Linked DNA regions of Acuticoccus sediminis. Each later gene encodes a partner of the first gene's protein in a complex. Links are inferred from orthologs where the notes say so. Each region holds a gene or a part of one and is shown in the gene's direction. Other genes may lie near its edges. The genes, in order: DLJ53_RS18790 and dapF.

Region 1 (3,176 bases):
GCGCCGCGCAAGGCACGCTCCGCTCTCCGGCCTTGCGCGCCCCCCCGCTTCGCCTCCGGTCGGACTTCAGCGACGGCTGGCTCCGAGGAACAGGCTGGGGCCGTGCCGTGTCCGCGCCCGAGGGGCGTGGCCGTGAAGGAGGCCGCCGGTCGGCGCGGCCGTCTGGGGAATAAGCACCGTGAGTGTTGATGTGCCGGGTTGTCCGGGCGACCTCGACGCCGTCGAGGCGGCCGCGTGGGCCATGCTGGAGGAGGGGGCCGCCTCGCGCCAGGCCGCCTTCCGGCGGATGACCCTCGCGAGCGTCGGGACCGACGGCGCGCCTGAGGCCCGCACAGTCGTCCTGCGCGGCGCGGACCGCGCGCAAAGGTCGATCCGGTTCTACACCGACGTGCGCTCGCCGAAGGTGGCGGAGCTCGAGGTCGACCCACGCTGTGCGGCCGTGTTCTACGATCATGCGGCGGGAATTCAGGTCCGGCTCGGCGGACGTGCCGTGCTGCACCGCGGCGACGCCGGCGCGGCTGCCGAGTGGGCGGCGATGGGCGCCTACTCGAAAATCTGCTATGCGCAGAAGACCGGTCCCGGCGTCCCGGTCGACGGGCCCGAGCCGCCATCCGGACCCGCCGGATTTGATACGGCGCAAAGTTTTGCCAACTTCGTTTTGGTAACGGTTCACATCGCGAGCCTGGATTGGCTATTTCTGTCCGCCGACGGGCATCGGCGGGCCAGACTGTGGTACGATGACGCCCGGAGCCCGACGTGGCTCGCCCCCTGAAACGAGGAGCACCCATGAGGGGTCCGATCGCATCAGCGCCGGGAACCGTATTCAAGGTGGCCGCCCTCGTCGCGGCCGCATCCACGTTCGCGTTCGCCATGGCGGCACGCATGGTGTCCGCCGACACGCTGCCGGCGAACGCGCGCGCCATCGACTGGTCGTCCGTGTCGCTCACCGGCATTCACGGCGAGCGGCTCGACGCGGACCTCTTTGCCGGCCGCGTCGTCCTTCTCGTCAACACCGCCTCGCGCTGTGCCTTCACCCCGCAGTACGAGGGGCTCCAGGCGCTGAGCGATGAGTATGCCGGCCTCGGCCTCACCGTCCTCGGCGTCCCGTCGAACGACTTCGGCAGCCAGGAACCCGGCTCCAACGGCGAGATCGCGAGCTTCTGCTCGGCCCGCTACGACGTTTCCTTCCCGATGCTCGAAAAGGCCGCCGTCACCGGCCGCGACGCGCATCCGCTCTTCACCTGGGCACGCCAGAACGGCGGCCGTGCGGCCGTGCCGGCCTGGAACTTTCACAAGATCCTGATCGGCCGCGACGGACGCATCGCCGCGACCTTCCCCTCTTACATGTCCCCGCGCTCGCCACAGGTGATGGGCGCGGTCGAACGTGCATTGCGCACGACGGGGCTTTGATGGACCTACTCGCCGCTTCGCCCCGCAAGGGCTATCGCCTCTGCGTGGGCATCGCGCTGTTCGCCTCCGACGGGCAGATCTTCATGGGCAAACGCGCCTCGCGCGGCGTCGTGCCGAGCTACTCATGGCAGATGCCGCAGGGCGGGATCGACCCGGGTGAAGACCCGCTCGACGCCGCCCGCCGCGAACTCTACGAGGAGACCTCGGTCCGCTCCATCGAGCCGCTCGGCGAGGTGGACGGCTGGCTCCACTACGACCTGCCGAAGGACGTCGCCTCCTGGCGCGGGCGCTTCAAGGGCCAGGCCCAGCGCTGGTTCGCCTTCCGCTTCGTCGGCGACGACAGCGAGATCAACGTCACCGAGCCGCCCGAGGGCCACAGCGTCGAGTTCTCCCGCTGGAAGTGGGAGGCGCTCGCCGACGTCCCGGGACTCGTCGTGCCCTTCAAGCGCGACGTCTACGAGTACGTGGCCGACGCCTTCGCGCCGCTCGCCGAGCCGGAGGTCTTGCGTTCGGCGCAGCGCCGGGCTATCTAACCGCCACACTCAGGTTCTCAGGTTTAACCGGGTTGGCGCCTTCGGGGGCCGGCCCATTCGGCGTTTGTAACGTCCCTCCGGATCCACCTGCCGGCAGCATCGACCCGGGCCGCCAGGCCTCTCCATACGGGACGGGGCCGGTCGAGGGCGCCGCTCGAAAGGCCGGACGCAGGGCCGGTCGAAGGCAAGGGCACTCGAGGCGGATCCGGCCGGACCAGCAACGCCGGGATGAACGAGGTTTTTTTGGACGACGACCGGATTATCACCGAAACCGGCCTCGACGCGCGAATCGCGCGGATCGTGGCACCGTCCCTGGAAGGGCTCGGCTACCGTCTCGTGCGTGTCCGCGTGACGGCGCAGAACGGCTGCACGGTGCAGATCATGGCCGAGCGGCCGGACGGAACCCTCAATGTCGAAGACTGCGAAGCCATCAGCCACGCCGTCTCGCCGGCCCTCGATGTCGACGATCCGATCTCCAAGGCGTATCATCTCGAGGTTTCGTCTCCGGGTATCGACCGTCCGCTGGTCCGCCGGGAGGACTTCGAGCGCTGGTCGGGCCACGAAGCAAAGCTCGAGACCGCGATTCCCATCGACGGCCGCCGCCGCTGGCGCGGCATCATCCTGGGCGTCGACGGGGACAATGTGCATCTGCGTCTTGCCGAGCTGGGGGCCGAGAAGGTCCATGTCCCACTCGGCGAGCTGTCCGACGCGCGCCTGGTGCTGACCGACGCGCTGGTGGAACAGTCGCTGAAGGCCGGCAAGAAGACGGCTATGAACTGACGTTCGACGACCGGCGCGCGATCGCGCCGGACGACGCGTCAGAAGCGAGTGACCGGGTTGCCGCTCGCGGCAAGTCGGTGAGTTTGGGGGCAATCCCCGCAAGTTTTGAGGGTCGGCGCGGCGCGCGGCCTGAGGTGGGACGGAAACCATATGGCAGTCAGCGCGAACAAGCTGGAGTTGTTGCAGATCGCCGACGCAGTGGCGCGGGAGAAGCAGATCGACCGGGCCATCGTCATCGAGGCGATGGAAGACGCGATCCAGAAGGCCGCCCGCGCCCGCTACGGTCAGGAGACCGAGATCCGCGCCGAGATCAACCCGAAGTCCGGCGAAACGCGCCTGCAGCGCCTTCTCCTCGTCGTCGACGAGGTGGAGAACCCCGCCACCCAGATCGCCCTCGTCGACGCCCTCGCCAAGAACCCGGACGCGCAGGTCGGCGACTTCATCGCCGACCCG
Region 2 (3,288 bases), on another replicon or contig:
CGTCAACCTGATCCGCCGACCGTCCGGCTCGAGCAGAATTTTGGCGGACGGTTTAAAGGAGTACGGACCGATTGCGAAGGTGGCGTCCTCGCTCTGGTCGAACTGCCGCAGGTGTGCCCGGATCCGCGCCAGCAGCACCGCGAAGCGGAACGGCTTGGTGACGTAGTCGTTCGCCCCGGCCTCGAGCCCCACGATGGTGTCGGCATCGGTGGTGTGCCCGGTCAGCATCACGACCGGCGCCTTGAAGCCGGCGTTGCGCATCAGCCGGACCGCCTCACGGCCGTCGAGATCGGGCAGCCCGACGTCGACGATCGCGAGCGCCACGTCCTCGGACTTGACGGCGGCCACGCCCTTCTGTGCGGTATCGGCGGTGATGACGGCGAACTCGTCGTAGAAGCCGATCTGTTCGCTCAGACCTTCGCGAAGGTCCTCGTCGTCGTCGATGATGAGGATTGTCCTCTTGTTCAACTGGCCCTCCCAGAGTGGTGTCGCGACCCCTAAGATAAGTGAACGGGCGAGAACCGCTTGTGTTGACGATCACGATTTTTGCCCGAGTCCGCCCCAAGTCGCTATACATCCGTGGCGTGAATTATCGTGAACAGTAATACCTTTCCGGTTATCCCCGGAACGCGCACCTGTCGCCGGCCCGGCCGGCGCACCGCCTGGCCCCGCCGGCCGGCGCTCGTCCGGCCGCGTCCGGGGCACCCGACGGAGGTGCTCGTCAACGTCGAGGGGCGGGTGATGCGGGCGGCCATGGGGCGCTCGGGGATCGGCACGCTGAAGCGGGAAGGCGACGGGGCGACGCCGCGTGGCCGGATGACGCCGCTGGCGGCGCTGACGCGCGGACGGGTTGTGACCGGCTACGCCGCGTTGCCGGTGCCCCACCGGGGGGTGCGGCCGGCCGACGGCTGGTGCGACGACGCCGGGAGCGGCCGGTACAACGCCTACGTCCGCCGGCCCTATGCCGGCTCGCACGAGGCGCTGCTGCGGGAGGACGGGCTCTATGACGTGGTCGTCGCGACGGACGACAACCAGCGGCCGCGCGTGCGCCGGCTGGGGTCGGCGATCTTCGTCCACATGGCCCGGCCGGCCATGACGCCGACGGAGGGGTGCCTTGCATTCCCCCGGGCCGCGTGGCAACGGGCAATCGTGCCGCTGGGACCCTATCTCATCGGCATCGAACCGAGACCACGCCGATGATCCCATTTCGCAAGATGAACGGCCTCGGCAATGACTTTGCCGTCGTCGACGCCCGGACCGAGCCCTTCACGCCCACCTCCGAGGAGGTGAAGGCGCTGGGGGACCGCGCGACCGGCATCGGCTTCGACCAGTTCATCATCATCGCCGAGCCGCCGGCGGGCGAGACGGCGCTGATGCGCATCATCAACGCCGACGGTGGAGAGGTGGAGTCCTGCGGCAACGCGGCCCGCTGCGTCGCGGCGATCCTGCTCGACGAGCGCTCCGAGCCGGAAGTGACCATCGCCTCCGCCGGGGGTCCGATGCGCGCGTGGCGCGCCGGCGGCGGCCGCATCTCGGTCGACATGGGAACGCCCCGCTTCGGCGCGGCCGACATTCCGCTCGCCGAAGGTGCTGGCGACCCGCAGGCGCTCGCCTTTTCCGAGCCGGAGCTCGCCGGCCTCGGCCCGGCGGCGTGCGCCAACGTCGGCAACCCGCACGCGGTCTTCTTCGTGCCGTCGATCGCGGCGGTCGACCTCGCCACGGTCGGGCCGATGCTGGAGCATCATCCCGTCTTCCCGGCCCGCGCCAACATCTCCTTCGTGGAGGTGCTGTCGCCGGGACACGTGCGGGCGGTGGTGCACGAGCGCGGGGTGGGGCCGACGCGGGCCTGCGGCACGGCCGCCTGCGCCATCGCCGCGGTCGGCCACCACATGGGCCGCCTCGCCGGGGAGGTGACGGTGGAGCTTCCCGGCGGGCCGCTCACCATCGGCCTGGAGGGCGGCCGCATCGTCATGACGGGCCCCTACGAGGTCGACTGGACCGGGATGCTCGGCGACGGCGTCTACACGCGCGACCCGGAGCCGATCAACGGCTGACCGCGCAGGCCCGGCCCCTCACGGCTGCCGGGCGATATTCCGGAAAATCGAGGGAAGGCGTGCGCCGCGGACGCGGCGTCAGCGTCCGTCGGCGCGGTAGAGGCCGCGCTGCGCCTCGACGGCGGCCTTGTGGAGCGCGACGTAGGCTTCCGGCGCCTCCGGCGTCGGGGCGGCCCAGCCCTGCTCGATCAGCCATTGCGACAGGTTGATGCCGGCGACCTCGCAGTCGGCGGCCCGGACCGGCTCGTCCGAGTTCCGGTCCAGCGGGACGCAGTCCAGCGCGCGGCGCTGCACGAGGCGGCGCATCGCGGTACGCGCCCGGGCGCCGCACGGCCAGGTCCCGCCGCTCGCACTCTGGCACGTCGCGTCGGCGGACGGGGCATCGACGTAGGGGAGGGTGATCTTGTGGGTGCGCGCGTCGACCACGCCCGCGCTCTCGATGACGACGAGCTTGAAGCGCTCGGGGCCGGGGCCGCGCTTGGCCTGCGGCGGCATCACGTCCGGCCGCTCCTCGCGCACCAGTGGGCCGGTCGGGCGGGGCGCGGCTATGCCTGCGCCCTCCACGTACCTCACGCCGCCGCCGGCGTTGCGTGCGGCGGCCTCCGCCGTCGGCGCTGCGGGCGCCGTCGACCTGTCGACCGGGGCGTCGGGCACGGTGACGCGCGGGGCGACGACGATCGGGCCGTCCTCGCCCCGCCGGTCAGCCGAGTCCGCAGCCGCCGACGTCGCCTCGCGGATGGAGGCGCGGCCGGGGAGATCCTCCAGCGATTCCATCGCGAACAGCCAAAAGCCGCCGCACATCAGTACGGCGGCGACAAAAACGCCGAGGGGCAGGATGAGCCCGCGGGTGGAGCGGGCACTGCGCTGGCTGCGGCGGGACCTGTAGCGCGGAGCCGGGGGCGGTGGGAAATCCCGTCGCACCTCGGAGCCGGGCTTCAGGCGTTCGCGGCGCGCTTCTCTTTGCGCTCGGCGATACGGGCAGCCTTACCCGTGCGGCCACGCAGGTAGTAGAGCTTCGCGCGGCGGACCTTGCCGCGGCGCACGACCTCGACCGACTCCAGCATCGGCGAGAAGATCGGGAAGACACGCTCCACGCCCTCACCGTAGGACAGCTTGCGCACGGTGAAGCTCTCGTTGAGGCCCGCGCCGGAACGCGCGATGCACACGCCTTCGTAAGCCTGCACGCGGGTGCGGGTGCCCTCAGTCACGCGCACGTTGACGCGGACGGTGTCGC

The links.
Region 2: the proteins of DLJ53_RS18790 (region 1) and dapF are in contact, whole or in part, in a solved structure (PDB 5YGU), measured with the Escherichia coli proteins. The link is inferred for Acuticoccus sediminis from one-to-one orthologs.

The regions. Positions count from the first base shown.
Region 1 is NZ_QHHQ01000004.1:129,384-132,559, reverse strand. What follows is about bases 313-3,176. They hold DLJ53_RS18790 (RNA pyrophosphohydrolase), read left to right. Parts: upstream 313-1,409; coding sequence 1,410-1,943; downstream 1,944-3,176. Other genes in these bases: nusA (transcription termination factor NusA), read left to right, coding at 2,874-3,176; rimP (ribosome maturation factor RimP), read left to right, coding at 2,172-2,723; DLJ53_RS18795 (glutathione peroxidase), read left to right, coding at 787-1,410; DLJ53_RS18800 (pyridoxamine 5'-phosphate oxidase family protein), read left to right, coding at 313-772. In the rest of the region: more of DLJ53_RS18800, read left to right, coding at 242-312. UniProt on the Escherichia coli protein: Master regulator of 5'-end-dependent mRNA decay.
Region 2 is NZ_QHHQ01000001.1:478,236-481,523, reverse strand. The notes cover bases 150-3,125. They hold dapF (diaminopimelate epimerase), read left to right. Parts: upstream 150-1,196; coding sequence 1,197-2,054; downstream 2,055-3,125. Other genes in these bases: rplS (50S ribosomal protein L19), read right to left, coding at 2,990-3,125; DLJ53_RS02020 (thermonuclease family protein), read right to left, coding at 2,133-2,975; DLJ53_RS02030 (L,D-transpeptidase family protein), read left to right, coding at 715-1,200; DLJ53_RS02035 (response regulator transcription factor), read right to left, coding at 150-468. Outside these bases: more of DLJ53_RS02035, read right to left, coding at 1-149; more of rplS, read right to left, coding at 3,126-3,288. UniProt on the Escherichia coli protein: Involved in the succinylase branch of the L-lysine biosynthesis and in the biosynthesis of the pentapeptide incorporated in the peptidoglycan moiety. Catalyzes the stereoinversion of LL-2,6-diaminopimelate (L,L-DAP) to meso-diaminopimelate (meso-DAP).